Regions from separate parts of the Streptomyces hundungensis genome, predicted to be linked through region 2. Evidence: riboswitches for the same ligand, from Rfam matches in the RefSeq annotation. Region 2 holds a riboswitch; the other holds the start of a gene.
The links. A riboswitch is a leader RNA that binds a small molecule or an ion and turns the genes downstream of it on or off. The one in region 2 is predicted to bind glycine.

Region 1 (15,084 bases), 4.4 Mb from region 2:
TGCATGGCCTCCCAGTCGACCCCGCGCCCGGCGTCCTCCCAAGGAGCGTCGGCTCCCGATTCGGCCTCCGCGCGCCCGGCGTCGGTGAGCGTGAACAGCTTCTTGCCGCCCTCGCTCTCGCTGGTGATCAGACCCTCGTCCTCCAGCAGCTGGAGGGTGGGGTAGACCGAGCCCGGGCTGGGCTTCCAGGCCCCGCCACTGCGCTCGGCGATCTCCTGGATCATCTCGTAGCCGTGCATCGGCCGGTCCTTCAGGAGGGCCAGGATCGACGCGCGGACATCGCCGCGCCGCGCCCTGCCCCGGGGACCGCCCCGGCCACCACGGCCGCCGGGTCCACCACCCCACGGGCCCCCGCCGAAGCCGGGACCGAAGGGCCCGAAGGCGGCACGCCGCCCCTCGAAGTCGCCCCGACCGCGATGGCCGGGTCCTTGCTGTCCATATCCATGGGAACGCATGATTCGTTTCCTTCCATCGTTGATCTGTCGCGATGCGTCAACGATATATCGGTGACTTACGCTTGGCAAGCCTCTCTCAGGAAGTCCGCCGCCGACGCGCCGACCCGCCCGCCCCCGGTCCCTGCTCGCTCGCCCGCGCAGCCCTTCGGGCGCACGATGGAGGGAGCGGAGCTGGAACTGGCAAACGGACTTGGCAGTTCTGAACGCCCCGGCACCGATCGCCGGAAGGGGGTGCGACGCCATGTCCCAGTTCATGGACGTCCACCACGGCATGGCGGGCATCACCGCCGACCAGCTGAAGCAGGCCCACCAAGCGGACCTCGCCATCGAGAAGGAGGAGGGCGTCCACTTCGAGAAGGCCTGGGCGGACCCAAAGTCGGGCACGGTCTACTGCCTCTCCGAGGCGCCGTCGGCCGAAGCCGTGCAGCGCATCCACGAGCGGGCCGGCCACCGGGCCGACGAGGTCCACCCCGTCCCCCTGACCGCCTGACCGCCTGAGTTCCCCGACGCCGACACGGCGCGGACGGCGCCCACCTCGCCGTCCCGCCGTGAACCGGGGTACCCCTGGGCGACCACGCCCAGCCGCATCGAAGGCGCCGCCCCCCAACCGGTCCAGCGGTCGCGCATTGGCCTTGGTCCCGGGGATCGCGCGTCCCGTACGGTGCCGCCATGCGCATCCGAATCGTCGACGCCTTCACCGACCGCCCCTTCGCCGGCAACCCGGCCGGCGTCCTGCTGCTCGACGCCTTCCCGTCCGACACCTGGCTCCAGGACGTCGCCCGCGAGGTCAACCACGCGGAGACCGCCTTCGCCCACCCCCTGCCACCGGGCGGTGAGGCGGACTGGGCGCTGCGCTGGTTCACGCCCGGCACCGAGGTCGACATGTGCGGCCACGCCACCCTGGCCACCGCGCACGTGCTGCACTCCACGGGGGCCGCGACCGGGACCGTGCGGTTCGCCGCGCGCTGCGGCATCCTGACGTCGACCACCGCCGAGGACGGCACGATCACCCTGGACTTCCCCACCTCCGCCCTCCGGGAGGAGCCGGTCCCGGCGGGGCTCGCCGAGGCGCTCGGCGCCCCGGTCCTCTCGGCCCACGGCACCTCCGCCCACATCGGTGACCTCCTGGTGGAGCTGTCCGACGAGGCGGCCGTGCGTTCCCTCGCGCCCGACATCAAGGCGCTGGGCCGGCACTCCGAGCGCGGCATCATCGCGACGGCCCCGGCCGCCGACCCGGCCCGCGGCTACGACTTCGTCTCGCGCTGCTTCTTCCCCAACGTCGGCGTCGACGAGGACCCGGTGACGGGCAGCGCCCACACCGCCCTCGCCCCGTTCTGGTCGGCGCGCCTGGGCCGTACCGAACTGACCGGCCTCCAGGCCTCGGCCCGCTCCGGGATCGTCCGCACCGAGCTGCGCGGCGAGCGCACCCTGCTCACCGGCCGGGCCGTGACCGTGATCGACGGCGAGCTGCTGACCGCCCCCTGAAGCCGCCTCACATCGTCGGGAGCCAGCTCACCTTCCCGGCGAGCAGCGCGTACCCGACGAACGCCCCGATGTCGAGCAGTGCGTGCGCCACGACGAGCGGCCCGACCCGCTGCCAGCGCCGGTAGAGCAGGACGAAGACCACGCCCATCACCATGTTGCCGACGAAGCCGCCCACGCCCTGGTAGAGGTGGTACGAGCCGCGCAGTACGGAACCGGCCACCAGCGCGGCCATGGGCGTCCACCCCAACTGGCCGAGTCTGCGCAGCAGATACCCGACGACGATGACTTCTTCGAGCACCGCGTTCTGCAACGCCGAAAGGACGAGTACCGGATACTTCCACCACACACCGGGCAGCGACTCGGGAACCACCGTCAAGTTGCCGCCCACTGCCCGCGCCACCAGATAGAAGGCGAGCCCCGCGCTGCCGATCCCGGCGGCGATCAGCACCCCGCGGCCCAGGTCCGACCAGGGCCGCGTCCGGTCTAGGCCGAGCGTCCTCAGGCCCGCTCCGCGCTCGCGGAACAACAGGTGTGCCACGAGCGCGACCGGCACCAGCGCCGTCGCGATGCCGAAGAGCTGCCAGGCGAGATCGAGCCACGGCCGTCCGGGGGCGTGGGAGGCGTTGAGGTTCGCCGCCTGATGCTTGAGCCCGCCCTCCTTGGTGAGCGAGCCCACGAAGCTGATCAGCGCCGACACTCCGCTCGCGCCGAGTGAGAGCGCCAGCACGAGCACCGTCTCGGACCGCAGGATCCGCGGTGAAGTACCCCCTTGGGGAAGAGAATCAGCCACGCGCTCGGCCTCCACCTGCACACCTGCCTCCAGTTGACGAATCCCGTTCCCTCCCCACGGCCGCCCCGCTAGGGTCTCGAAGGACATCACGAAGATCGCGCGCGACAGGCCGGGGGACGGGCGCCCTTACGAGGGTGCGGGTCTCCTTTTTCCTTGTTCGGATTTCCTTGTTCGGGTTTCAAGGAGGGGCACCACCGCCATGGGACGTCACAGCTTGCCCGACGACGCCGAGACCGGCAGCACCGGGGCGGTCCGGGACTCCGCCCGGCGGCGGACGGTCGCCCTCGCCACCGCGCTCGTCCTGGCCGTGGCCGGGGGCGCCGCCGTCGCCGTGCAGCGCGGGGCGCTCTCCTTCGGCCGCTCCTGCGCGTCCTCCGCGGTACGGCTGGACCTGGTCGCCTCCCCGGACGTGGCTCCGGTGATCGAGGCCGTCGCCGACCGGGCCCGCGAGGAGCGGATCACCTCGGACGGCTCGTGCATGGACGTACGGGTCACCGCCCGCGACTCCTCCGAGGTGGCCGCGTCCTTCACCTCCCGCTCCAGACCCGACTTCGCGGTGTGGATACCGGACGCCTCGCTGTGGGTGGACCGCGCCAAGGACGCGAGCGGTTCGGCCACCGTGGTCACCGCGGGCCATGTCGCCGACTCCCCCGTCGCGCTCGGCGCGCTGCCCACCGCGGCCGCGTCGCTCGGCTGGCCCCACAAGACGTACACCTGGGCCGAGTTGGCGCTGGCCGCCACCCAGGACGACAAGCTGCGCCTGGGCTCGGCGGACCCCGCGCACAGCGCCGCGGGCCTGCTCGCGCTGAGCTGCATCGGCAAGTCCGCGGCGGCCCGGGGCGGCGAGGGCGCCACCCTGGGCGCGGCGCTCGCCAAAGTGCTCTCGCAGCGCGTCGCCGACAGCGACGGCCATGTGGTCGATACGCTCGCCCCCGCCAACTCGCCCACCAATAGCGGGACTTCACGCACCAGCGCGACCGTGATCCTCTCCGAGCAGGCGGCCTTCTCCTACAACGCCGCACATGGCGGCGGGAGTTCCGCGAGCGCGCTGCGTCTCTTCTATCCCAAGGACGGCGCGCCACACCTGGACTATCCGTACGCCATGGTCCGTGAAGCCGGCATGAGTACCGACGAGAGCCGGGCGGCGATGCGCTTTTTGACGCTGCTCGGCGACCCCGGGTCCCAACGCGCCCTCGCCGGGCGGGGGTTTCGCGCACCGGGACGGGCCGTCGCCGACCCGATCGTCTCGGCAGCCGGCGGCAGCGCACCGCAGCCGTACGCGAGCGCCACCGCCGACCCTCCCTCGAACCAGGAGCTCCAGGACGCCCTCGGCATGTGGACGATCACCGTGCAGAGCGCGCGGCTCACCACGGTGGTGGACGCCTCGGGGTCGATGGCGGCCGCGGTTCCGGGCTCGGGCGGCCGCTCCCGGATGGACGTCACCAAGGCCTCGCTGCTCCAGGCGCTTGCGCAGTTCACCGCCGAGGACGAGATCGGCCTGTGGGACTTCGCCACCCGGCTCGACGGCTCCCGCGACTACCGTCGCCTGGTGCCGACCGCCCGGCTGGGTGACCCGGCGGCCGGCGGCGGCACCCAGCGGTCCAGGCTGACGTCGGCGTTCGCCGCGCTCCAGCCGGTGCCGCACGGCGCGACCGGCCTCTTCGACACGACGCTGGCCGCGTACCAGGAGGCGACCTCGACGTACGCGAGCGGCAAGTTCAACGCGGTGGTGCTGCTCACCGACGGCGCCAACGAGGACCCGGGCAGCATCTCGCGCGCCGACCTCGTCGCCCGGTTGCACCAGCTCGCGGACCCCGCGAAGCCGGTGGCGCTGATCGCCATCGCGGTCGGCCCGCAGGCCGACCAGGACGAGGTGCGGGAGATCGCGCGGGCGGGCGGCGGCGCCGGCTACCAGGTCAACGACCCGGCCGACATCCAGGCCGTGATCCTCAGGGCGATCGTGACCCTGGTCCAGGCCCAGCACCGCGCCTAGGGCCTGTCCGGCGGATCTTGTCTGGGACGCGGGGGGCCGGCACGCCCATCTGCGGCATTGCCGTCGGTTGCCGACGCTCCGCGTCGCCGCCCTCCTCCGCCGTGCAGCTGGACGCACCAGCCCCCCACTCACCAGCACCACAAGGCCAAGGCACCCCGACGGCGACCAGATCCGCCGGACAGACCCTAGCGCCGGCGCGCCTCCGGGCCCGGGAAGCCCGTCGGCCAGGTGTGCACGGGCTCGCCCTCCAGCATCAGCTCCCGGTAGCGCCGGGTGGTGGCGGCGAGCGCCGCCTCCCTGCCGAGTCCGGCGGCCAGCGCCCGATGGTAGGTGTCGACCTGCCAGGACGCCCCGTTGACGCGACGTCGGCAGCGCTCCTCGATGATCCCGAGGTAGTAATCGCGGTCTGCCGCCTCGATGCCCCACGCGTCGAGCCCGGCCGCCGCCAGCGGCAGCAACTCCTCGCTGACGAGCTTGATGGCGGGCACCCGGGCGACGCCGCCACCACGCCGCGGCACCGGCCACAGGAGCTCGGCGTCGATCCCGTAGCGGCAGGCGGCGTCGAAGTTGGAGGCCGCGGACTCGAAGGGCAGCCGCGTCCACACCGGCCGCGACTCCTCGGCGAGGGCCCGCACCAGGCCGTAATAGAAGGCCGTGTTGGCGAGGACGTCGGCGACGGTGGGCCCGGCCGGCAGCACCCTGTTCTCCACCCTCAGATGCGGCACCCCGTCGGCGATCCCGTACACCGGCCGGTTCCACCGGTAGATCGTCCCGTTGTGCAGCACCAGCTCCTTCAGGCCCGGCACCCCGCCGTCCGCGATGACGCGCAGCGGCTCCTCCTCGTCGCAGATGGGCAGCAGCGGCGGGAAGAACCGCAGGTTCTCCTCGAAGAGTTCATAGGCGGACGACACCCAGCGCTCCCCGAACCAGGTGCGCGGGCGCACCCCTTGGGCGCGCAGTTCCGCCGGCCGGGTGTCGGTGGCCTGCTCGAACAGCGGCGGCCGGGACTCGCGCCACAGCTCACGGCCGAACAGGAAGGGCGCGTTGGCGCCCATCGCGACCTGCACGGCGGCGACCGCCTGGGCCGCGTTCCACACCGCGGCGAACCGCGCCGGCGTCACCTGCAAATGCAACTGCACGGAGGTACAGGCGGCCTCGGGGGCGATGGACGCGGAGGTGCAGGAGAGCCGTTCCACGCCGTGGATGTCGAGGGTGAAATCCTCCCCGCGGGCGGCCACGATTTGATCGTTGAGCAACTGGTAGCGGTCGACGTCGGAAAGGTTCCCGGGTACGAGGTCGTCCTGCGTCAGCGTCGGCAGAATACCGATCATGACGATGCCCGCGTCGACCTCTCCGGCCTTGCGATCCGCGTACCCGAGGGCGGTGCGCAGCTCCTCGGCGAGCTGATCGAATACCCGGCCTCCGAGCCGGTGCGGGGCGATGTTCACTTCCAGATTGAACATTCCGAGTTCGGTCTGGAAATCCCGGCTCGCGATGCGTTCGAGCACCTCGCCATTCATCATGCGCGGCATACCGTCGGGACCCGCGAGATTCAGCTCGAGCTCCAGCCCCATCATGTTCTTGGGACGGTCGAACCGCTTCTGGGCCAGCAGCTTCTCCAGCCCCTCCAGGCACTGGTGCAGCTTGTCCCGGTAGCGGTGCCGATCGGACAGGTCGAATCCGCCTGCCACGACCTTCTCCCCCATCGATGGGTCCCTCCTCGAATGGGCACCCGGTGGCACCGGGCACTCCGTGTCATGGTCGATAATGCCCAGACTGACTGATCCATAACGCCTGCGCGGGAGGTGCTGATGGAGTAGCGTCGACGACTACGGCCTCCGGCACATTCAGCAGGCATACGGCAACGTGCAGTTACCGTCTTCTCGGGAATGGTGAAAAACACCGACGAGAATCGGCCGACCCCCGCCGGGACAACTCTCCAGGTCGGCGCGGCGGGCATCACATTCCCCCGGGTAGGACGCCCGCACAAAAGGACCTGATACCGGCTTGCGGGCAAATACCGGGACGGCTAGTTGAAACCCCGCGTGAACACGTGTCGTATAAACTCCGCAAACGAGGCAGAGAGTTGGCGCCCCCGGCCATTCATCGTCGGCCCCCCTCTGACCCCGCACCGCAGACAGCGCCGTCCGCACCGCCCACGCATCACCGTGTCTCCGAAGTGAGAGGCGACCCACCATGCCGCTGCATGTCCCCCCGGCTCCCGCGCCCGCCCTGCGCAGCGTCCTCGCGGCACTCGGTTCCCCCACCGCCGTGCGCGAGGCCCGCACCCCGGCCCTCCGCTCCACCGAAGGTCCGCTCACCCCCGAACTCCCGCTCCCGCTCCACGTCCTGGACGGGATCACCCCGGGCGGCCGGACCCCGCGCACCCGCCTGGCCGGCTGGCGCTTCCTGATCAGCGACCCCGACCATCCGGTCGCCGCCGCGGACACCCGCCTCACTCCGGACGGTTGGGCCTTCTCGCACTTCTTCGAGGGCCCCTACATCGCCTCGACCCAGCGCGCCCTGCGCCAGGCCGAGCCGCTCGCCACCCACTACCAGCCCCGGCTGCTTTCGATCCCCGAGCTGTACATGCTCACCCTGTGGCTGCACACGGACACGAGCGCCGACGGCGCCTCGGGCAGCCCCGCGCCCCACGACCTCCTGGTGCCGCTCGCCCCCGCCCCGCCCGGCATCTGCGCCCATCGTCCGCTGCGGGTCAGCGAACTGCTGCCGGTACTCAGCCTGCGTCTGGCCACCGCCCCCCTGCTCGGACAGCCCGTCTGACCCCTGCCGTCGGCGCCCGGCGAAAAAAGTGCCCCGCGACCAGCGTGGTCGCGGGGCCTGGTGTGTCTATGCTGCGTACGCGCGGCCTCAGCCATACGGGCTAGTCCTGCCGGGCCACCCCGAACCACCCGAAAAGACAGGCCAGTTGAGCTGAACCGTCCGCACGGGTGACACGTCATTAAGCAGTAGGAAGCGCTGCCGCGAAATCCCTGCGGATTGACTCCCGTGGGGCAACACTGGGAACGGACCGACCGACTTACTACGGGGGGCGGCCATGAACAACGCATCGAGCCGCAGCACACTCACCACAACGCAGCGAAAGAACGCATCCATGTGCCAGCACCAGCCAGCCTGCCCGACAGCCTTCTCCGCCGACCGGGAAGCCGCGAAGCCCGTGGCACACCACCCGGAGCAGGGCTGGAGCCTGCTGTGCAACGGTGTCCTGCTCTTCGAGGACACCGGTGAGCTGCTGCCGGACGGGCAGATCATCGCCCCGCACCGGTCGCTCACGGCGGAGCAGGTGGCGACCGCCGCCTAGCGCGGCTTCGTACGGACAGCGCGCGTAGGGACGCCTCCCCAGCGGAATCGTCCCGCACGGACACATGAGGGCCGGCCCGGGGAAAACCCCGAACCGGCCCTTACGCATGGGTGGGTCAGTGGTCGTACTCGTCCAGCGGCGGGCAGGAGCAGACCAGGTTGCGGTCGCCGAAGGCTCCGTCGATGCGGCGGACCGGCGGCCAGTACTTGTCGGCGGCCGACACCCCGGCCGGGAAGACGGCGTCCTCGCGGCTGTAGGCGTGGTTCCACTCGCCGCCGAGCGCGGCAGCGGTGTGCGGGGCGTTGGCGAGCGGGTTGTCGTCGGCCGGCCAGACGCCGGAGGCGACCTTCTCGATCTCGCCGCGGATCGCGATCATCGTGTCGCAGAACCGGTCGATCTCGCCCAGGTCCTCGGACTCGGTGGGCTCGATCATCAGCGTGCCGGCCACCGGGAACGACATGGTCGGCGCGTGGAAGCCGTAGTCGATCAGGCGCTTGGCGATGTCGTCGACGCTGACGCCGGTCGCCTTGGACAGCGACCGCAGGTCCACGATGCACTCGTGCGCGACGAGGCCGTTGGGGCCGGTGTAGAGCACCGGGTAGTGCGGCTCCAGGCGCTTGGCGATGTAGTTGGCGGCGAGCACGGCGACCTGGGTCGCCCGCTTGAGGCCCTCGCCACCCATCAGACGGACGTACGCCCAGGAGATCGGCAGGATGCCGGCCGAACCCCAGGGGGCCGCGGAGATCGGGCCGACGCCCGTCGCGGGGCCGGCCGTCGGCTGGAGCGGGTGGTTGGGCAGGTACGGCGCGAGGTGGGCGCGCACACCGACCGGGCCGACACCGGGGCCGCCGCCGCCGTGCGGGATGCAGAACGTCTTGTGCAGGTTGAGGTGGGAGACGTCGCCGCCGAACTTGCCCGGCTTGGCGAGGCCCACCAGGGCGTTGAGGTTGGCGCCGTCGACGTACACCTGGCCGCCGGCCTCGTGGACCTGGGCGCAGATGTCGGCGACGTGCTCCTCGAACACGCCGTGCGTGGACGGGTAGGTGATCATCAGCACCGAGAGCTCGTCGCGGTACTGCTCGATCTTGGCGCGCAGGTCGGCCGCGTCGACCTCGCCGTCGTCGGCGGTCTTGACGACGACGACCTTCATGCCGGCCATCACGGCGCTCGCCGCGTTGGTGCCGTGCGCGGACGACGGGATGAGGCAGATGGTGCGCTGGGTGTCGCCGTTGGCGCGGTGGTAGGCGCGCACCGCGAGCAGGCCCGCGAGCTCGCCCTGGGAACCGGCGTTGGGCTGGATGGACACCGCGTCGTACCCGGTGACCTCGGCGAGCCGCTCCTCCAGCTCACGGATGAGCGTGAGGTAGCCGGCGGCCTGGTCGACCGGCGCGAAGGGGTGGATCTGCCCGAACTCGGGCCAGGTCACCGGCTCCATCTCGGTGGTGGCGTTCAGCTTCATGGTGCAGGAGCCGAGCGGGATCATGCCGCGGTCCAGCGCGTAGTCGCGGTCGGCGAGCTTGCGCAGGTAGCGCAGCATCGCGGTCTCGGAGCGGTGCTGGTGGAAGACCGGGTGGGTCAGGAAGTCGTCGGTGCGCAGCAGCGCGTCCGGCAGGGTGTCGGCGGCCGTGGCGTCCAGCGCCTCGATGTCGGCATCGGCCCCGAACGCGCCCCAGACGGCGGCCAGTTGGGCCCGGTTGGTGGTCTCGTCACAGGCGATGGAGACGGTGTCGGCGTCGACGAGGTGCAGGTTGACCCCGCCCTGACGGGCGGCGGCCACGGCCTGGGCGGCCTTGCCCGGGACCCGCACGGTGAGCGTGTCGAAGTAGGCGCCGTGGACGACGTCGACCCCGGCGGCCTTGAGCCCCTCGGCGAGCAGGGCGGCGTAGCGGTGGGTGCGCTGGGCGATCTGGCGCAGCCCGTCCGGGCCGTGGTAGACGGCGTACATCCCGGCCATGACCGCGAGCAGCACCTGCGCGGTGCAGATGTTGCTGGTGGCCTTCTCGCGGCGGATGTGCTGCTCGCGGGTCTGGAGGGCCAGGCGGTAGGCCTTGTTGCCGTCGGCGTCGACGGAGACGCCGACGAGGCGGCCGGGCAGGCTGCGGGCGAACTTCTCCTGGACCGCCATGAACCCGGCGTGCGGGCCGCCGAAGCCCATCGGGACGCCGAAGCGCTGGGTGGTGCCGACGGCGATGTCCGCGCCGAGCGAGCCCGGCGAGGCGAGCAGGGTGAGGGCGAGCAGGTCGGCGGCGACGGTGACGATCGCGCCGAGCTCGTGGGCCGCGTCGATGACCGGCTTGAGGTCGCGGACCTGACCGGAGGCGCCGGGGTACTGAAGCAGCACGCCGAAGACACCGCGCTCGGCGACCTCGGCCGGGATGCCGTCGCTGAGATCGGCGACGACGACCTCGACGCCGGTCGGCTCGGCACGCGTCTGGATCACGGCGACGGTCTGCGGCAGGGTGTCGGCGTCGACGAGGAAGACCCCGCCCTTGACCTTGCCCACGCGCCGGGACAGGGCGAGCGCCTCGGCGGCCGCGGTGCCCTCGTCGAGCAGCGAGGCGCCGGAGGTGGGCAGGCCGGTGAGCTCGGCCACCATGGTCTGGAAGTTGAGCAGCGCCTCGAGGCGGCCCTGCGAGATCTCCGGCTGGTAGGGCGTGTACGCCGTGTACCAGGCCGGGTTCTCCATGACGTTGCGCAGGATCACCGGCGGCGTGAAGGTGCCGTAGTAGCCGAGGCCGATCATGGGGGCGAGCACCTGGTTGCGGTCCGCGAGCTGTCGCAGCTCGGCGAGCACCTCGGCCTCGGTCCGCGCCTCGGGGAGGTTCAGTGCCCCGGCGCTCTTGATGACCTCGGGGACGGCGGCGGCGGTCAGCTCGTCGAGCGAGCCGTAGCCGACCTGGGCGAGCATCTTGGCCTGAGCCTCGGCATCGGGCCCGATGTGGCGCTGCTCGAAGGGGATGCCACGCTCGAGCCGGCTGAGCGGAATGCGGTTGGCGGTCATGACGGAGGCCTCCTGGTCGCACGACCTGCGAGGGGTACCACGGCGCGGGTACCCGGACGGCCTCCCCCTCTGTCATCTCAACCTGAGAGCTTCACCGGGGCGCGCGGGGGCGATCCGGTTTTCACCGTCGGTGAGGAAAGGTTCCGCCCGGGCTGACGTGCCCGTGCTTCCCCCGTCCTGCTTTCCAGAGTGACCTCGTCCGTGCGGTCCGTGGGCCTGAGAGATTCCGGGGAGGAGTTGCTCCTTCGGCGTCCGCCGAGCACTCAGGGAGCACTTCGGAGGACTCTCCCGCACGGGGTCAGCAGCCGTTTGCCAGCCTACCAGCGCGCTCCGAGCCGATTCTTTGTTCAACTGCTCAAGTGGCCAACACCCACGATGTGCCCTTTCGTAGTGCTTATGGAGCAGTTGTAACCGGTTGCGACCAGTTGGAGGGACCGTGCAGACCGATATCGATCCGCGCAGCCTGATCGGCCGCAAGGCATACGACCGCAATGGACACAAGATCGGAACGGTGGACGAGGTCTACCTCGACGACGCCACCGGCGCCCCGGAGTGGGCCGCCGTACGCACCGGACTGTTCAGCAGGGACGCCTTCGTCCCCCTGGAACCCAGCACCCTGGTCGACGAGACGCTGCGCGTCCCCTACGACCGCGCCCTGATCAAGGACGCCCCCGACTTCGGCGTGGGCCGCCACCTCTCCCCGGAGCAGGAGCTCCAGCTCTACCACCACTACGGCCTGGACATCGCGGCCCCCGACCCCGGCCCACCTCCCTCCGACCGCGACTTCGGCCGACTCGCAGGCGGCGACATCTGACCCAACCCCCCACCCGCGCGCACCGCCTGCCGACCCGTCCTCGGCCCCTCGGCGCTCGCTGCTTCCCCTCCCGCCCCCGGCCCGCCCTAGGCCGCCGCCTCCCCGCCCGCCTCCGGATCACCCCCGGTCGCCGCCTTCCCTACCGCCCCCGACCGGACCTCGGCTGCCGCCTCCCCATCCGCCTCCGGCTCTTCTTCGGCCTGCGCCGCCGTCTCCGCAGCAGCCCGCTCCACCAGTGGCAGCGGTTCCGAGGGCTCCAGGTCGGGGTCGTCCACCTTGAACGTTCGTACGCGCCCGGGCACCCGGGCCGTCGGCGTCTCGAAGCGCACCGTGACCCGCCCTACGCCGCTGCCCTGCACCCACCCCGGCCCGTACTCGACATGGCGTACGTCGTGCCCGGCCAGCCACCTCCGCTGAGCCGGGCCTTCCACGGCCTCCGCCGGGGCCCCCGCCTCCGCCTCGGCCGCGCGGGCGGGCTCCTCGCTCTCCGGCTCCTGTGCGCCCTGCTCCCCCGCGGCCTGGGCGAACAGGTCCTCCTGGGTGTAGTCGGCGAGCCCGGTGACCCCGACGCCGAGCAGGCGCACGCCGCCCGTGGTGTCCACCGATTCCAGCAACCGCGCCGCGGCCTCCCGGACCACCGCGGGATCGTCGGTGGGGCCGCGCAGCGTCTCGGAGCGCGTCAGCGTCGAGAAGTCGTACCGCCGGACCTTGAGCACGATGGTGCGCCCCGAGTGCCCGGAGGCCCGCAACCGCTGCACACACCGGTCGGCGAGGCGCCCCACCTCGCCGGTGATCCGCAGTCGGTCGTGCAGGTCCACGTCGAAGGTGTCCTCCACGGACACAGATTTGGCATCCCGCTCGGCCACCACGGGCCGGTCGTCGTACCCCGACGCCATGCGGTGGAGCGAGGCCCCGTGCGACTTGCCGAGGAGCCGTACGAGCTCGTCCTCCCCCGCCTCGAAGAGGTCCGCCACGGTGGTCATGCCGGCCCGCCGCAGATGCTCGCCGGTGGCCGGGCCGACGCCGGGAAGGATGCGCACCGACATGGGCGCGAGGAGGGCGCGCTCGGTGCCGGGCTCCATCAGCACCAGGCCGTCCGGCTTCGCCTGCTCGGAGGCGATCTTGGCCAGCATCTTGGATCCGGCGAGGCCCACGGACCCGCTCAGCCCGGTGACCGCCCTGATGTCCCTGCGCAGCCGCTCACCGGCCTCCCGCGCCGCCGCCGACCCGAAGGCCACCCCGCCGGCCTCCAGGTCCACGAAGGCCTCGTCCAGGCTCAGCGGCTCGACCAGCGGGGACAGCCGCCCGAGCAGCTCCATCACCTGCTCGCTGATGGTGCGATAGAGCTGGAAGCGCGGCACCAGATAGGCCGCGTTGGGGCAGAGCCGCCGCGCCTGCGCCATGGGCATCGCCGAGCGGATCCCGAAACGTCTCGCCTCGTACGAGGCCGTCGAGACCACGCCGCGCGGACCGAGACCGCCCACCACGACGGGTTTTCCGCGCAGGCTGGGCTTCGACGCCTGCTCTGCGGCGGCGAAGAAGGCATCCATGTCCAGATGCAGGATGGTCGGCGCGGCTCTCACACCACCGATGCTGCCCTACGCCACTGACAATCGGCCCCGGCGCCGAGCGGTCAGACCGCCCGGTTGCGCCGCCTGGCCAGCTCATCGGCCGGGTTGTGCCCGACCAGGGTCTCGCCGGTGTCGACGCGCTCACCGTGCAGCTGGGAGAGGGCCGCCTCGACGTCCCGCCACACCACGCCCACCGCGATCCCGAAGATCCCCTGACCGCCCTGGAGCAGGTCCACGACCTCGTCCGGCGACGAGCACTCGTAGACGGTGGCGCCGTCGCTCATCAGCGTCATCCGCTCCAGATCGCCAAGGCCGCGATCGCGCAGGTGCTGCACGGCGGCCCGGATGTTCTGGAGGGCCACACCGGTGTCGAGGAAGCGCTTGACGATCTTCAGGACGACGACGTCCCGGAAGCTGTAGAGGCGCTGGGTGCCCGAGCCGTAGGCCGGGCGGACGCTGGGCTCGACCAGGCCGGTACGCGCCCAGTAGTCGAGCTGGCGGTAGGTGATCCCCGCCGCCGCGCACGCGGTGGGCCCCCGATAGCCGACCGTGTCGGTGCTCGGCTCGGCCGTACCGCCGTGGAGCGGGTACGGCCCGCCCTCTCCCGAACCGAGTCCGGGAGCACCCCCTGCCGTACCGTCGCCGCTCATTCTCACGCCGACCCTCCGTCCTTGACCTGCCCACTCGACGGTAGGCAGTCACCAGGGGTGCGTCAACGATCGCCACACTCGGCACGCCGAGTGATAATCACCCTGAGAGTGGTTTCCCGTGTCTCTCCAGCGGGAAAGGCTACTCGAATGCGCCGAAACCCCTCCGGCGCACGCGCCGCGCGCGGCATCACTCGGACGGCCGCCGGATCACTCGTTTCCGGTGCTCACTGGCTGTTGGTCCCGAAGTCCTCGGGCGAGATCTGGTCGAGGAACTCGCGGAACTTCTCCACCTCGTCCTCCTGCTCGTCCGGGATGGCGATTCCCGCGTCGTCGAGGACCCCGTCACTGCCGTAGATCGGCGTGCCGGTGCGCAGCGCCAGCGCTATGGCGTCGGACGGCCGGGCGCTCACCTCGACGCCGCTGGCGAAGACCAGTTCCGCGTAGAAGACGCCTTCGCGCAGGTCCGTGATGCGGACCTCGGTCAGTTCCTGACCCACGGCCTCCAGCACGTCCTTGAAAAGGTCGTGCGTCAGCGGCCGCGCCGGCGCCATCCCCTGCTGGGCGAAGGCGATCGCGGTCGCCTCCCCCGGACCGATCCAGATAGGGAGGTACCTATCGCCTCCCACTTCACGCAGGAGCACGATCGGTTGGTTGGAGGGCATTTCCACCCGGACACCCACGACGTCGAGCTCGTTCACACAGCAACCCTAGGACGTGCTCGGCAGGTTTGGGTAGTCGGGCACCCACAAGATCAGTGAAGCCGGACACCCAGGGCGGTCTGCACGAGTGCCGCGTGGAGGCGCACGGAGAGCGCCGCGAGCTCCTTGGTGGTGGCCTCCGCATGGGCCCTGGTCTGCGGATTACGGTGCAATCGCAGGGGTGCCACCACCTGCTCGACCAGTCCCGCCTCACGGTCCGCGGCTGCCTTCATGGCGCGCAGATGGCGGGGTTCCAGACCGAATCGCCCCAGATCCGCCACAAGGCGTGCCACATTCACCGACTC
Region 2 (15,084 bases):
CAGAACTCGCCACGCGCCGGGCCCGCCGTCGTTAGTGAGCGTTAACCTGCCTCCATGACTGTGAAGCTGGAAGTTTCCGAGGGCGTCGGCACCATCCGCCTGGACCGCCCCCCGATGAACGCCCTGGACATCGCGACCCAGGACGGGCTGCGCGAGCTCGCCGAGGAGGCGAGCCGGCGCGAGGACGTGCGGGCGGTGGTCCTGTACGGCGGCGAGAAGGTGTTCGCGGCCGGCGCGGACATCAAGGAGATGCAGGTCATGGACCACGCGGCGATGGTCGTACGCGGCCGGGCGCTCCAGGACTCCTTCACCGCCGTCGCCAAGATCCCCAAGCCCGTCGTGGCGGCCGTCACCGGCTACGCGCTGGGCGGCGGCTGCGAGTTGGCGCTCTGCGCCGACTTCCGCATCGCCGGCGAGAACGCCAAGCTGGGCCAGCCCGAGATCCTGCTCGGCCTCATCCCGGGCGCGGGCGGCACCCAGCGCCTGGCCCGTCTGGTGGGCCCTTCCAAGGCCAAGGACCTCATCTTCACCGGCCGGCAGGTCAAGGCGGACGAGGCGCTCGCCATGGGCCTGGTCGACCAGGTGGTGCCGGCCGGCGAGGTGTACGAGCGGGCCGTCGCCTGGGCCGCCCGGCTCGCCAAGGGCCCGGCCATCGCGCTGCGGGCCGCCAAGGAGTCCATCGACGCCGGTCTGGAGACGGACATCGACACCGGGCTCGCCGTCGAACGCACCTGGTTCGCGGCGCTGTTCGCCACCGAGGACCGCGAGCGGGGTATGCGCAGCTTCGTCGAGGAGGGCCCGGGCAAGGCCAAGTTCCTCTGATCGCGGCTCAGTTGAGGGGCACCCGGGGCGGTGCGGTCAACGGCGGCTGTACATGTGGTGGCGGTGTGTACACCCTGTGGGGGGATTAGCACAGCCTTAAGGCGACCTTAAGGAAAACCTCTGCGGAACGCTTGGTGATCACCTGAATGCGTTACGTCATCGCAGGTCAGAGTGGGTGTAGCGGGGCCTCTCCTGCCCCCGTCATATGCCAAGTGGCGGCTCCGGAACGTCAGGTTCCGGAGTCGCGATTCCTTCGGAACCGCCCCCAAGGACGCGCCGGGCCGCCATGATGGTGGCATGGCGGGGCTGGAGGGTATGGAACAACCGGCGCAGCGCGTGAGTGCGACCGCGGCGCGGTGGCTGCCGTCCGCCGATGACGAACTGGCTCTGAAAGCACTGGAGTTGTTCGGAAATCCGACCGAGGAAGAAGTCCGGCTGCCCTCGCGCCCGGAGTCGGCGGCGACCGCCCGCCGCATCACCCAGTCCGTCGTGCTGCGCCAGTGGGCGCTCTCGCCCACCCTCGCCGAACACGCGGTGCTGCTCGTCTCCGAACTCGTCGGAAACGCCGTGCGCCACACCGGGGCCCGCGTCTTCGGTCTGCGGATGCTGCGGCGCCGGGGCTGGATCCGGATCGAGGTGCGCGACCCCTCGCGCGGACTGCCCTGTCTGATGCCGGTGCACGAGCTGGACATCAGCGGCCGAGGCCTCTTCCTCGTCGACAAGCTCTCCGACCGCTGGGGCGTGGACCTGCTGCCGCGCGGCAAGACCACCTGGTTCGAGATGCGGGTGGCCGACCGCTGAGACGCCCGGAAGCCCGCGACGGTTCGCGGCATCACAGAAGCCCCCTGGCTGCCGGATGCGGCGCCGCGGGGGCTTCTGTGGGGCGCCGTGGATCTGGGGGGGTGTGATCCACGGCGACTGGAAGACGACCTGGCCCGGGTCAATGGGGGTCGTGGTTCCGACTATGACAGATGGGCGGCCCATCCTCAAAAGTCCCTAGTCGGACATATCGCCATGAACCCATACAGTTTAGCTGTGAATCGTAGGTGAGCTACAGCACTCACCTTCTAAAGCATGAATAGATATCGGGAGTGCTGAGTGAATCAGCGACCTGAACCCCCTCGGGAAGCCCCGCGCGGCCGCGACCCGCAAAGGTCCCGAAGCGGGTCAATCGCCACCAACGACCCTTCGGCGCACTTAAATGTCCATGTGCTGAATCCATCACCCCGTGCGGTCGATCGCCGCAGCGCCCTGCGCGCCGGGGCGGGCGCGGCCATCGTAGGGGCGTTCACGGCGGGCTGCTCGGACGACCGGGCCGGCCGGCAGCCGACCGGCTCCCCGACAGCGCCGCCGTCCGCCTCCGCGGCGGCCGCCTCTCCCGCCCGACCCCAGACGCCCCGCCCAGCACCGGCCCCCCGCTCCTTCCCCGGGCAGCCGGTCCAGATCAGCAGCGGACCCCGGGCCCGCCCGCAGGTCGCGCTCACCTTCCACGGCCAGGGCGATCCAAAGATCGCCACGACCCTGCTGAGCGAGGCCGAGAAGGCCGGGGCCCGGGTCACCGTCCTCGCCGTCGGCAGCTGGCTCGACGAGCACCCCGAGATGGCCCGCCGCATCCTGGACGGCGGCCACGAGCTGGGCAATCACACCCAGCACCACATCGACATCTCCACCCTGGACGAGTCGGGGGCCTACGCCGAGATCACCGGCTGCGCGGCCCGGCTGCGCCGGCTCACCGGCTCCATCGGAACGTGGTTCCGGCCCTCCCGCGCCCAGTACGCGACCGAGCTCGTCCAGACACTGGCCCGGCGGGCGGGCTACCCGCACGTCCTGTCGTACGACGTCGACTCCCTCGACTTCACCTCGCCCGGCGCCTCGGCCGTGACCCACAACGTCACCGGGCAGATCCGCAACGGGTCGGTGGTGAGCCTGCACTTCGGCTATGCGGACACGGTCGCCGCGCTGCCCGCCCTCCTCGCCGAACTGGAACGCCGCCGACTGCGCGCGGTCACGACCACGGAGCTGCTGACCTGATGCCGACCGTAACGAAGACGACCACCGCGCTGCTCGCGGCGGCCCTGCTCGCGGCCCTCGCCGGCTGCGGATCGGGCTCCGACCACAAGGACGAGGCGCTCGGCACCAAGCAGGCGGCCCCGCCCGCCGTCGCCAAGAAGGCCCCGCCGCAGGGCCTGCCGGGGATGCCGCCCGTCCTCGACCCCAAGGACGCCTACGCGGCCGACCGCCCGAACGCCCTCCAGCCCGCGGTGAAGAACTTCCTGCCGCGCGTCTACGTACCCAACACCAACTCCAACACGGTGTCCGTCATCGACCCGGCCACCTACAAGGTCATCCAGACGATCCCGGTCGGCCACCAGCCGCAGCACGTCGTGCCGTCCTGGGACATGAAGACGCTCTGGGTCAACAACGACCTCGGTGACTCGCTCACCGCCATCGACCCGGCGACCGGCAAGGTCGGCCGGACCGTGCAGGTCTCCGACCCCTACAACCTGTACTTCACGCCCAACGGCAAGTACGCCGTCGTCATGGCGTCGATGGACCGGGAGCTCGTCTTCCGCGACCCGGTCACCCTGAACCGGGCCAAGACCGTCCCGGTGACCTGTGCGGGCGTCAACCACGCCGACTTCTCCATGGACGGCCGGTACTTCATCGTCTCCTGCGAGTTCTCCGGCGAGCTCCTCAAGGTCGACACGGAGCAGATGAAGGTCGTCGGCCAGCAGAAGCTCCCCTTCTCGGGCGCCATGCCGCAGGACGTGAAGATGTCCCCGGACGGCAAGACCTTCTACATCGCCGACATGATGGCGCACGGCATGTGGATCCTGGACGGCGACAAGTTCGGCACGCCGACCCTGCTGCCCACCGGCAAGGGCTGCCACGGGCTCTACATCAGCCGCGACTCCAAGGAGATGTACATCTCCAACCGGGGCGAGGGCACCATCTCCATCTTCGACTTCACCAAGAACAAGCTGACCAAGAAGTGGGAGCTGCCCGACGGCGGCAGCCCCGACATGGGCGGAGTCTCCGCCGATGGCAAGGTGCTCTGGCTGTCCGGCCGTTACAACGCGGAGGTGTACGCCATCGACACCACCACCGGCAAGGAGCTGGCCCGCATCCCCGTCGGCTCGGGCCCGCACGGACTGGCCGTCTACCCCCAGCCCGGCCGGTACTCGCTCGGCCACACCGGCATCTTCCGCTGAGCGGGGCCGGACGAGCACGGCAGCGCGGTGCCCCGGGACCCGCCGGCCCCGGGGCACTTGAGTGTCACCACAGCACCGGAAGCCGCTCCGGAAGCCGTTTGATGAACCCCGTACGCCACACCAGCTGTTCGGCCGGTACCGCAAGGCGCAGCCCCGGCATCCGGTCGACCAGGACCGCGAGGGCCGTTTCGGCGTGCAGCCGGCCGAGCCCCGTGGCCGGGCAGAAGTGCCGCCCCGCGCCGAACGACAGATGCGGGTTGTGCTCCCGGTCGAGGTCGAGGCGGTCGGGGTCGCTGAAGACCGCCGGGTCGAAGTTGGCGCCCTCGACCAGCACCAGCACCAACTCGCCCTTCTTGACGAGGACTTCACCGAGCCGTACGTCCTCGAGGGCGAGCCGGGGCAGCCCGTCGCCGATCGACAGGTTCCAGCGCAACAGCTCGTCCACGGCCCGGCCCATGCGCTCGGGGTGCTCGCGCAGATAGCCGATCAGCTCCGGATGCTGGAGCAGCGCCAGGATCGCGAGGACCAGGAACGCGGAGGTGGAGACCGCGCCCGCGCCGAACATGGACACCGCGACCGTGGCCAGCATCTCGTCGGTCAGATGCGCGGACTCGGCGTCCTCGCGCAGCGCCCCCAGCCGGCCGAGCAGGCTCTCGGGCGGCACATCGGGCGCGTTCAGGCGCTCCACCATGTAGCCGAGGTCCTTGTACCAGTTGAGGCCGGCGCCCTCGAAGGTGTGCGCGCTCGTCATGAACGCGGTGTCCAGGCCCGACATGAGCCGGCGCCAGTCAGTGAACGGCACCCCGATCACCTGGCAGTGCAGCGCCGCCGAGAAGGGGTCGGCGAACCCCGCCCGGAGGTCGGCCGGCGGGCCCTCGGCGAGCAGCGCGTCGATGAACTCCCCGGCCCGCTCGCGCAGCCGCTCGGCGAGGCCGTCCGCACGCGGGCTCAGGGACTTCATCACGGCGGAGCGCAGGCCCGCGCTGTTGATGTTGCCCATGTTGTTGACGACCTCCGGCGGGATCGTCAGCGCGTACTGGCGCGGCGCCCCCTCGGCCGCGGTGTCCTTGAGGCTGAACCGCTCGTCCTCCAGGACCCGGGTGGCCAGCGCGTGCGTGCTCACCAGCCAGGCCTGGTCGCCGGTGAGGGTGCGCACCCGGGCCACCGGCTGCTTCTCGCGCAGCCAGGAGCACTCCTCGGGCAGTACGTCACCGCGGCGCGAGAGCGGGAAGTCGAGGACGGGCTCGGGGCTCATGCGGCTGTTCCTTCCGGGCGCACCACGGCATAGGCCTGGTTGCGGGAGGCCCGCAGGCCGCCGCCCTTGGCGTAGAGGAGTTCGGTCAGCGGGATCTGCGCGTGGTAGCACGACACGGAGGACGGGACGCCGAGGATGCCCGGGGTGTCCAGGAAGAAGGGCAGCTCCGCGGCGATGTAGTCCAGACAGGCGGCCAGTTGCTCCGCGCTCGCGGTGGGGCCGCCCACCTTCGTGGCGAGGAAGTGCCCCGCCATCCGCTCGCAGCCCGCCCGGACGTGCGGGTCGGTGGCGAGGAAGTGCCGCACCCGCCGGTGCAGCAGGTCGTAGACCGGGTTGGTGGCGAACTCCGAGAGGCCGTGCACGCCGACCAGGGTGCCCGGCAGGTCGGCCTCCTCGACGCCGCGCACGATCCGCCGGCGTACCGCCTTCAGCTCCTTCGAGGCGCGACGTGCCGCGTGCTCCTCCTCGTAGCCGAGCGCGCTGAACAGTTCGGCCACATGGAGGTCGGCGTAAATGAGGTCGATGCGGGAGAACCGTGCCGAAGCCCAGCGGACGAGTTCGGTGATGCGACCGGCGCTGAAGTAGCTGTTTCCCGGACTCACGCCGATGAGGACGTGATCGCCCTCGTCCCATATGTGGTGGCAACTTCGTGTGAAGGGCTGCACGGTGAATGCTTCAGTTGTGATGGCCACAGCTGTAACGCCCCAGCGCCGCTAGTCCCTGGGAGCCCTGTGCTTCCGGTGTGGCGACGACAGCAGCAAGTTATCCGGCAGTGGCGGAGCGTGAGGAAGGGGCAAAGGGAAGTTGGCGCGAACTCCTCTTTGTGCGGCGGAAAACCGGTCCTTCGGTATGGCGAACAGTCAGGCCCCCGGGTACGGGTCCGGCGCTCGGCGATCAGTGCGCCACGAGCAGCGCCTCGGAGCCCACCGGCCGGAAACCGGCGGCCTGGAAGGTGCGCACGCTGCGCGCGTTGCCCGGTGACTGCTGCGCCCACACCACCGCGTCCGGCACCAAGTGGCGCCCCGCCAGGGCGAGTTGAACCCCGAGACCTTGGCCGCGTGCGGCCTCGTCCAGCTCGACGGCGACCTCCCAGCGGCCCGCGACTCCCCGTCCGAGCACCAGGACACCGCCGTCCACCGCCCACACCCGCACCTCGTCCCGGAATTTCAGGGCGCGGGCCACCCTCGGATGGTCCGGGTCCTCGATCTCCCGCAGCGCCAGCGGCGGCCGGCCCGGCAGCGCGGGGGCGCAGGTCAGCAGGTCGACGCAGTTCATCGAGCGGCCGGTGCGGGCCATCAGGGCGGCCAGGAACCCCGGGTTCATGGAGGCGCCGAGGGGGTCGGCGTCGGTTCGGGCCAGCGCGTCCCTGATCCACTCCTCGTCCTCGTCGAGGAAGATCACCGAGTGCGCGGTGAACGCCAGCACGCCCGCGTCGCGGGGGGTGGGCTGCGCCACCACCGTCGTCCCGCCGTCGGCCGGCGGGAACTGCCCGCGAGCGACACCCGCCAGAATCTCCCCGAGCGCACTGTCCGTCCCACTCGCCATGTCCTGTTCCCGCTCCTTCTCGCGCTGCGATCCCCGTCGTACGGTCCGGCGTCTCCAGCCACTGGAAACCGGACACCCGACCCATGATCGACGACGGCCCGGCAACCTTCACCATCGGCCACCTCTCCCGCCGCACCGCGCCCCCACGGCGGCCGATAATCTGACCCGCGTCAGTAACGCACCAAGCAGTAGCACCAACAAAGGGGTGGACCCAGTGGCGGACATCGAAGAGGCGCGCAAGGCGTTCGCGAAGCTCGACGTCGACGGTGACGGACGCGTCACCGCGAGCGAGTACAAGACGGTCATGGCGCAGCTGGGCGACTTCCACGTCACCGAGACGGTGGCCCAGGCCATCATCAAGGCCAAGGACGCCAACGGCGACGGCAAGCTCTCCTTCGAGGAGTTCTGGGCGTCGCTGAACAAGTGACGCGCCCGGTCCCGGTGGCGTGAGCCCGCTCGCGCGGCGCGCCACCGGTGCCGGACCCGTACGCGGCCGACCGGAATAACCGGAGGCACCCACAGGTTCCCGGAGCGTGTCAACGCACCCTCTCCGGAAGGCCAGCTCATGAAGATCGGCATCATCGGCGCGGGCAACATCGGCGGCAACCTGACCCGCCGCCTCACCGCGCTCGGCCACCAGGTGTCCGTCGCCAACTCCCGTGGCCCGCACACGCTTTCCGCCCTCGCCGAGGAGACCGGCGCCACCCCCGTCACCGTCGAAGAGGCGGCCGACGGCGCGCGGGTCGTCGTGGTCACCATCCCGCTGAAGCACATTCCCGATCTGCCGGGGGGACTGTTCGACAAGGCCGCCGACGGCGTCGCCGTGATCGACACCGGGAACTACTACCCCAAGGAGCGCGACGGCCGGATCGACGCGATCGAGGACGGGCTGCCCGAGAGCCGCTGGACCGAGCAGCACATCGGCCATCCGGTCATCAAGGTCTTCAACGGCACATACGCGCAGGACCTCCTGGACCGCCCGCGCCCGCAGGGCGATCCCGAGCGGATCGCCGTGCCGGTGGCCGGCGACGACGAGGCCGCCAAGCGGGTCGTCCGCGAGCTCGTCGACGAGCTGGGCTTCGATACCGTCGACGCGGGCGGCATCGACGACTCCTGGCGCCAGCAGCCCGCGACCCCCGTCTACGGGCTGCGCGCCGGTGTCGCCGAGGTCACCGAGGCCCTGGCGGCGGCGCCGAAGGAACGTCCGGCAGCGCACAGCTTCTGAGAGCGCCTCAAAGGGGCGCGGGGAACTGCGCGACCGCCACCCACGGCCCGCACTTGATCGTCCCCGCCCCCCGCGGAGCGCTCAGCACTCGATGATGTTCACCGCGAGGCCGCCGCGCGCCGTCTCCTTGTACTTGACGCTCATGTCGGCCCCCGTCTCCTTCATCGTCTTGATGACCTTGTCCAGGGACACCTTGTGGCTGCCGTCGCCGCGCATCGCCATCTTGGCGGCGGTGACGGCCTTCACGGCGGCCATGCCGTTGCGCTCGATGCACGGGATCTGGACCAGACCGCCCACCGGGTCGCAGGTCAGGCCCAGGTTGTGCTCCATGCCGATCTCGGCCGCGTTCTCGACCTGCTCGGGGGTGCCGCCGAGCACCTCCGCGAGCGCGCCCGCCGCCATCGAGCAGGCGGAGCCGACCTCGCCCTGGCAGCCGACCTCGGCGCCGGAGATCGAGGCGTTCTCCTTGAAGAGCATGCCGATCGCGCCGGCCGCGAGCAGGAAGCGGACCACGCCCTCCTCATCGGCGCCGGGCACGAAGTTCATGTAGTAGTGCAGCACCGCCGGGATGATGCCCGCGGCGCCGTTGGTGGGCGCGGTCACGACCCGGCCGCCCGCCGCGTTCTCCTCGTTGACGGCCATCGCGTACAGCGTCGCCCACTCCATGGCGTGCGCCTCGGGGTTGCCCTCGGCGCGCAGCTGGCGGGCGGTGGTGGCGGCGCGGCGGCGGACCTTGAGGCCACCGGGCAGGATGCCCTCGCGGGACATGCCGCGCGAGACGCAGGCCTGCATGACCCGCCAGATGTCCAGGAGCCCGGAGCGGATCTCGTCCTCGGTGCGCCAGGCCTTCTCGTTCTCCAGCATCATCGCGGAGATGGACAGGCCGGTCTCCCGCGCCAGCCGCAACAGCTCGTCGCCGGTGCGGAAGGGGTGCTTGAGGACGGTGTCGTCCGGCACGATCGGGTCCTCGCCCGCCACGGCGTCCTCGTCCACGACGAAACCGCCGCCGACCGAGTAGTACGTCTTCTCCAGGACCAGCGCGCCCTCGACGTCGTACGCGAAGATCGTCATGCCGTTGGCGTGGTACGGCAGCGCCTTGCGGCGGTGCAGGACCAGGTCGTCGTCGTAGGAGAAGGCGATCTCGTGCATGCCGAGCACATTGAGGCGCCCGGAGTCCTTGATGGCCTCCACCCGCTCGTCCGCGCTCTCGACGTCGACCGTGCGGGGCGAGTCGCCCTCCAGGCCGAGCAGCACCGCCTTCGGCGTGCCGTGCCCGTGGCCGGTCGCGCCGAGCGAGCCGTACAGCTCGGCCCGTATCCGCGTGGTGTGGGCGATGAGGCCCTCGTTCTTCAGGCGCGCCGCGAACATCCGGGCCGCCCGCATCGGGCCGACGGTGTGGGAGCTGGACGGGCCGATGCCGATCGAGAACAGGTCGAAGACCGAGATGGCCACGGAAGACTCCTTGTGGGGGTTGGTAGACGCCGTTGTCTGCCGGGTGGTGCAGAGGACAGCTGGCACAGCATGGGATGGGGCACCGCGCTCACTACCAGTGTGCGCGGTGCCCCGGGACTCCGTACGGAATGAAGCGAGAACTAAAGCGTACGAAACTACTTCAGGCCGGGGTACAGCGGGTGCTTGGCGGCCAGAGCGGACACCCGGGCGGCCAGGGCGTCCTTGTCGAAGTCCGGCTTCAGGGCCTCGGCGATGATGTCGGCGACCTCGCGGAAGTCGTCCTCGCCGAAGCCGCGGGTGGCGAGCGCCGGGGTGCCGATCCGCAGACCCGAGGTGACCATCGGCGGCCGCGGGTCGTTCGGGATGGCGTTCCGGTTGACCGTGATGCCGACCTCGTGGAGACGGTCCTCGGCCTGCTGGCCGTCGAGCTCGGAGTTGCGCAGGTCCACCAGGACCAGGTGCACATCGGTGCCGCCGGTCAGGACGTCGACGCCGACGGCCTTCACGTCGTCCTGGACCAGGCGCTCGGCCAGGATCCGGGCGCCGTCCAGGGTGCGCTGCTGGCGCTCCTTGAACTCCTCGGACGCGGCGACCTTGAAGGACACCGCCTTGGCCGCGATGACGTGCTCCAGGGGGCCGCCCTGCTGACCCGGGAAGACCGCCGAGTTGATCTTCTTGGCGAGCTCCTGCGTCGACAGGATGACACCGCCGCGCGGACCGCCGAGGGTCTTGTGCGTGGTGGTGGTCACGACGTGGGCGTGCGGCACCGGGTTGGGGTGCAGGCCCGCGGCGACCAGACCCGCGAAGTGGGCCATGTCGACCATCAGGTAGGCGCCGACCTCGTCCGCGATCCGGCGGAACGCGGCGAAGTCCAGCTGACGCGGGTAGGCGGACCAGCCGGCCACGATGAGCTGCGGCTTGGACTCCTTGGCCAGGCGCTCGACCTCGTTCATGTCGACCTCGCCGGTCTCGTCGACGTGGTACGGGACCACGTTGTAGAGCTTGCCGGAGAAGTTGATCTTCATGCCGTGGGTCAGGTGACCGCCGTGGGCCAGGTTAAGGCCCATGATCGTGTCGCCCGGCTTGAGCAGCGCGAACATCGCGGCCGCGTTCGCCTGGGCGCCCGAGTGGGGCTGCACGTTGGCGGCCTCGGCGCCGAAGAGCGCCTTGATGCGGTCGATCGCGATCTGCTCGACCACGTCGACGTGCTCACAGCCGCCGTAGTAGCGGCGGCCCGGGTAGCCCTCGGCGTACTTGTTGGTGAGGACCGAGCCCTGGGCCTCCATGACCGCGACCGGAGCGAAGTTCTCCGAGGCGATCATTTCGAGGGTGGACTGCTGACGGTGGAGCTCGGCGTCGACGGCGGCGGCGACGTCCGGGTCCAGCTCGTGGAGGGGCTGGTTCAGAAGCGACATCAGACGATCCCTGTGGTCTCTAGGTCAGCTGGCGAATTCGGTGTACTCGTCGGCGGAGAGCAGGTCGCCCGGCTCGTCCGTGACCTTCACCTTGAACAGCCAACCGCCCTCGAACGGGGCCGTGTTGACGAGCGACGGGTCGTCCACGACGTCCTGGTTGGCCTCGACGACCTCGCCGGTGACCGGGGAGTACAGGTCGCTGACCGACTTGGTGGACTCCAGCTCGCCGCAGGTCTCGCCCGCGGTCACCGTGTCACCCACCTCCGGGAGCTGTACGTACACGACGTCACCGAGCGCGTTGGCCGCGTGCTCCGTGATGCCGACCGTCGACACGCCGGCCTCGGCGTTCGACAGCCACTCGTGCTCCTTGCTGTAGCGCAGCTGCTGGGGGTTGCTCATGACCTGAATTCTCCTGTACGCGGGGGAGTGCTGCTGACGGGGTCTCGAAGAGTGTCTCGGACCGCGGGACGAGAAGGGGGACGCCGAAGGGAGGCGAGCGTCACTTCTGGCGCTTGTAGAAGGGCAGCGCGACGACCTCGTAGGCCTCGTGCGTGCCGCGGATGTCGATGCCGACCCCGGTGGTGCCGGGCGCGGCGTGCGCGGCGTCGACGTACGCCATGGCGATCGGCTTGCCCAGCGTCGGCGAGGGCGCGCCCGAGGTGACCTCGCCCACGACCTCGCCACCGGACACCACGGAGAACCCGGCGCGCGGCACCCGGCGGCCCTCGGCGATCAGGCCGACGAGCTTGCGCGGCGGGTTCGCGGCGGCCTTCTCGGCGGCGGCCTCCAGAGCCGTCCGGCCCACGAAGTCACCGTCCTTCTCGAACTTCACGACCCGGCCGAGCCCCGCGTCGAAGGGCGTCAGCGCGGTCGTCAGCTCGTGCCCGTACAGCGGCATGCCCGCCTCCAGGCGCAGCGTGTCGCGGCAGGACAGGCCGCACGGCACCAGGCCCGCGTCCTGACCGGCCTCGGTCAGCGCGCGCCACAGCTGCTCGGCGTGCTCGGGGGCGACGAACAGCTCGAAGCCGTCCTCGCCGGTGTAGCCGGTGCGGGCGATCAGCGCGGGCACGCCCGCGACGGTGCCGGGCAGACCCGCGTAGTACTTCAGGCCGTCCAGGTCGGCGTCCGTGACGGAGGCCAGGATGCCGGGGGACTCGGGGCCCTGCACGGCGATCAGCGCGTACGCGTCGCGGTCGTCGCGGACCTCGGCGTCGAAGCCGGCCGCGCGCTCGGTGATCGCGTCGAGCACGATGCCCGCGTTGCCCGCGTTGGCGACGACCATGTACTCGGTCTCACCCAGGCGGTAGACGATCAGGTCGTCGACGATCCCGCCGTCCTCCTGGCAGATCATCGTGTACCGGGCGCGGCCGAGGCCGATGGTGGCGATGTTGCCGACCAGCGCGTAGTTCAGCGCCTTCATGGCGTCGGGTCCGGTGACGGTGATCTCGCCCATGTGGGACAGGTCGAAGAGCCCGGCGCGGGTGCGTACGGCGGTGTGCTCGTCGCGCTCGCTCCCGTAGCGCAGCGGCATGTCCCAGCCCGCGAAGTCGGTCATCGTGGCGCCCAGCGAACGATGCAGGGCATCGAGGGAGGTGAGGCGGGGGGCGTTGCTCATGGATGGTGCTCCAAGGTCCCGGGGCATGACGGTCGACGACATCCTCCCCATCTGTCATCGGAACCTGAGAGGTTCACCGGCGCGCGTCGCGCGGCACGGCTTGCACCTTGGGTGGGACCGCCCGGCAGAGGACGGCCCGCTTTTCAGATCTGCCTCGTCCGCGCGGTACGGGGCCTGAGAGATTCAAGGGAGAACTTGCTCCTTCGGCGCCCCAGCGCACAGCTGCTGAGGACTCTCCCGCGCGGATTCGAACGGCCGGTATGCAGTTGGCGCGCACATCATTGCACGCATCCCGGAAGCGGCACATCGCCGGTGAGCTATTACCGGCTCTTTACACTTCCCCAGCAGCGGTTCAGGATCCGAACAGGGGGGAGTGCCATGACGGTTGACCACGAGAGGGGCCGGGTGCGGGAGGTCCCCGCGCCGGGAGGGGCGGGCCGGGCGGTGCCGGCGCCGCGCACACCGGAGGCGAACGAGGCGGTGACCGACGAGGCGGTACGCGATCTGCGCGGGCGCCCCGAGCGGAGCGTGCCGGAGCTCCTCTTCGACCCGGGCGACGTCGTGGTGGTGTCGGGCCTGCCCGGCAGCGGCAAGACGACGCTGATGCGGCGCGCCGTCACCGACCGCCGCATCGACTCCCAGGACACCCGGCTCGCCTGGCAGCGCCGACTGCCCGGCATCCCCTACGCCCTGTACCGTCCGCTCACCCGGACCGCCCACTTCGTCAGGACCTGGTGGGCGCTGCGCTCCGGCGACAGCCTCGTCGTCCACGACTGCGGCACCCAGGCCTGGGTGCGGCACTGGCTGGGCCGGGGCGCCCGGCGCCGTGGACGCGCGCTGCGCCTGATCGTGCTCGACGTGCCGGCCGACACCGCCCTCGCGGGTCAGGCGAGCCGGGGCCGCTGGGTCTCCCGGTACGCCTTCGCGCGCCACCGCGGCGCGGCCCGGCGCCTGATAGCGCAGGTGGAGGCGGGACGGCTGCCGACCGGCTGCGCGAGCGCCGTGCTGCTCGACCGAGACGCGGCTTCCGCGCTGCGCCGGATCGGCTTCGGGCAGTAGCCGCCCCACGACGCGCGCCGGATCCTCACCCGGCGCGCTTTCCCCGGGCCGCTCCCACGGCGTTAGGGTCGAGGGGCACGGCCGAGGCAAGCCGGCAGGCATCGGGGTCCGGGGGAGAAGGACGGCACATGAACTTTCCGGAGCAGGCGTTCGCGCATCCGCTCGGCGGCGGAGGCTGGCCGGGCAACGAGCTGGAAGAGGCCATGTCCGCGGCCGTCGGGCAGCCGAACGCGGGCCCCCGGCTCATAGAGGTCCTCGGCCGCAACGCGGTGTGGGTGCCGCTGCCGGCCGGCGGCAGTCAGCAGAGCACCGACCTCGACCTGCCCACCTTGGAGCTGGACGGCGCCCCCTATGTGCCCGTGTACAGCTCCGAGCAGCAGTTCCTCCAGTGCGTCGGCTCTCACATGTCCTTCGCCGTGGCGCCCGCCGTCGAGTTCGCCCGCGGGCTGCCGCCGCAGCTCGGCATCGTGGTCAACCCCGAGGGCGTGGTGGGCATGCCCCTGCCCCCGCCCGCCGTCGCCGAGCTGTGTCGTACCGGGCGTACCGCGCTCGACGGACCCGCGTCCGGTGCCCGGGTACGCCTCTTCGAGCCGGACTGGCAGGAGGACCCGGTGGACTTCCTGGCCGTCGCGGCCGAGGAGTTCGAGGCGATCGGCGTGGTACTCAGCGCCCGCCGCGCGCTCGCCTCCATCGAGGGCGAGTCGCCCACGCTCTTCATCGGCGTGGAGTTCTCCACCTGGGACGGAGCAGGACGCAACGCGCCCATGGAGGCCCTGGGCCGGGCGCTCGGCCGGGTGCCCGTCGACTGGCCCGTCAATCTGGTCCTGCTCGACGTGACCCAGGATCCGGTCGCCACCTGGATGCGCGAGCGGGTGCGGCCCTTCTACGCCCGGGCCCGGTAGGCGACGACCACCGACGACAGCGCGGCAGACGGGCGTGCCGGGCTCCCGCGTCCCAGACCGGATCCGCCGGACAGGCCCTAACCTGGTTTCATGACCCTTGCAACCCCGCAGCCGCACGCGTGTGCCCGGGGCTGCGGGGCGGCGCAGGCGTCGGCACGGCGGAACTAAGAGGGGCGGGACCCAGGGTGAGCGCGTCAGGCACCGCGGCGGCCGGGCAGGTCGAGCACATGCTGCGCCAGGTGACGCCCGGGCGCTACGACGTGTACGAGGCGCTGCTCCACGCGCTCGCCGACCCCGCGTCGGGCCGGCTCTGGATGCTGCTGTGGAACGGCAGGGCCGGCTCCCCGGACGCCCAGTACGGGAACATGGAGGTCGACGGGGTCTCCTACGCCCCCTGTGTGACCTCCGCGCAGGAGCTCGCCGCCAGCGGGTGGAACCGGGCGCACGAAGTGGCCGGCGCCCTCGACGTCGCCCGGGGCCTCTACCCCGACCACTACGGGATCTGGCTCAATCCGCACGCCCCCGGCGGCGGCGTCGGCATCCCCTGGACTGATCTGCGCCGGATCGCGACGGGCCTCGACC

Region 1: it holds a riboswitch for glycine, as region 2 does, so the genes downstream of both, gcvP (aminomethyl-transferring glycine dehydrogenase) here and gcvT (glycine cleavage system aminomethyltransferase GcvT) in region 2, are expected to answer to the same signal.

What each region holds. Positions count from the first base shown of each region.
Region 1 is NZ_CP032698.1:7,117,314-7,132,397, reverse strand. Features, by position in the region: gene DWB77_RS31675 (PadR family transcriptional regulator) at 1-455, opposite strand, end outside; gene DWB77_RS31670 (SCO4226 family nickel-binding protein) at 697-945, shown strand; gene DWB77_RS31665 (PhzF family phenazine biosynthesis protein) at 1,125-1,940, shown strand; gene DWB77_RS31660 (CPBP family intramembrane glutamic endopeptidase) at 1,948-2,730, opposite strand; gene DWB77_RS31655 (VWA domain-containing protein) at 2,930-4,723, shown strand; gene DWB77_RS31650 (glutamate--cysteine ligase) at 4,909-6,429, opposite strand; gene DWB77_RS31645 (hypothetical protein) at 6,920-7,507, shown strand; gene DWB77_RS31640 (DUF5999 family protein) at 7,839-8,045, shown strand; gene gcvP (aminomethyl-transferring glycine dehydrogenase) at 8,161-11,046, opposite strand; glycine riboswitch at 11,241-11,347, opposite strand; gene DWB77_RS31630 (PRC-barrel domain-containing protein) at 11,483-11,860, shown strand; gene DWB77_RS31625 (DNA polymerase IV) at 11,947-13,443, opposite strand; gene DWB77_RS31620 (MerR family transcriptional regulator) at 13,494-14,081, opposite strand; gene DWB77_RS31615 (bifunctional nuclease family protein) at 14,306-14,779, opposite strand; gene DWB77_RS31610 (MerR family transcriptional regulator) at 14,833-15,084, opposite strand, start outside.
Region 2 is NZ_CP032698.1:2,710,143-2,725,226, reverse strand. Features, by position in the region: gene DWB77_RS12100 (enoyl-CoA hydratase/isomerase family protein) at 55-822, shown strand; gene DWB77_RS12095 (ATP-binding protein) at 1,120-1,623, shown strand; gene DWB77_RS12090 (polysaccharide deacetylase family protein) at 2,035-2,853, shown strand; gene DWB77_RS12085 (YncE family protein) at 2,853-4,034, shown strand; gene DWB77_RS12080 (cytochrome P450) at 4,099-5,289, opposite strand; gene DWB77_RS12075 (tRNA-dependent cyclodipeptide synthase) at 5,286-5,954, opposite strand; gene DWB77_RS12070 (GNAT family N-acetyltransferase) at 6,184-6,834, opposite strand; gene DWB77_RS12065 (EF-hand domain-containing protein) at 7,049-7,261, shown strand; gene DWB77_RS12060 (NADPH-dependent F420 reductase) at 7,337-8,059, shown strand; gene DWB77_RS12055 (L-serine ammonia-lyase) at 8,141-9,511, opposite strand; gene glyA (serine hydroxymethyltransferase) at 9,667-10,926, opposite strand; gene gcvH (glycine cleavage system protein GcvH) at 10,951-11,325, opposite strand; gene gcvT (glycine cleavage system aminomethyltransferase GcvT) at 11,426-12,541, opposite strand; glycine riboswitch at 12,695-12,791, opposite strand; gene DWB77_RS12035 (AAA family ATPase) at 12,920-13,600, shown strand; gene DWB77_RS12030 (enhanced serine sensitivity protein SseB) at 13,729-14,502, shown strand; gene DWB77_RS12025 (enhanced serine sensitivity protein SseB C-terminal domain-containing protein) at 14,688-15,084, shown strand, end outside.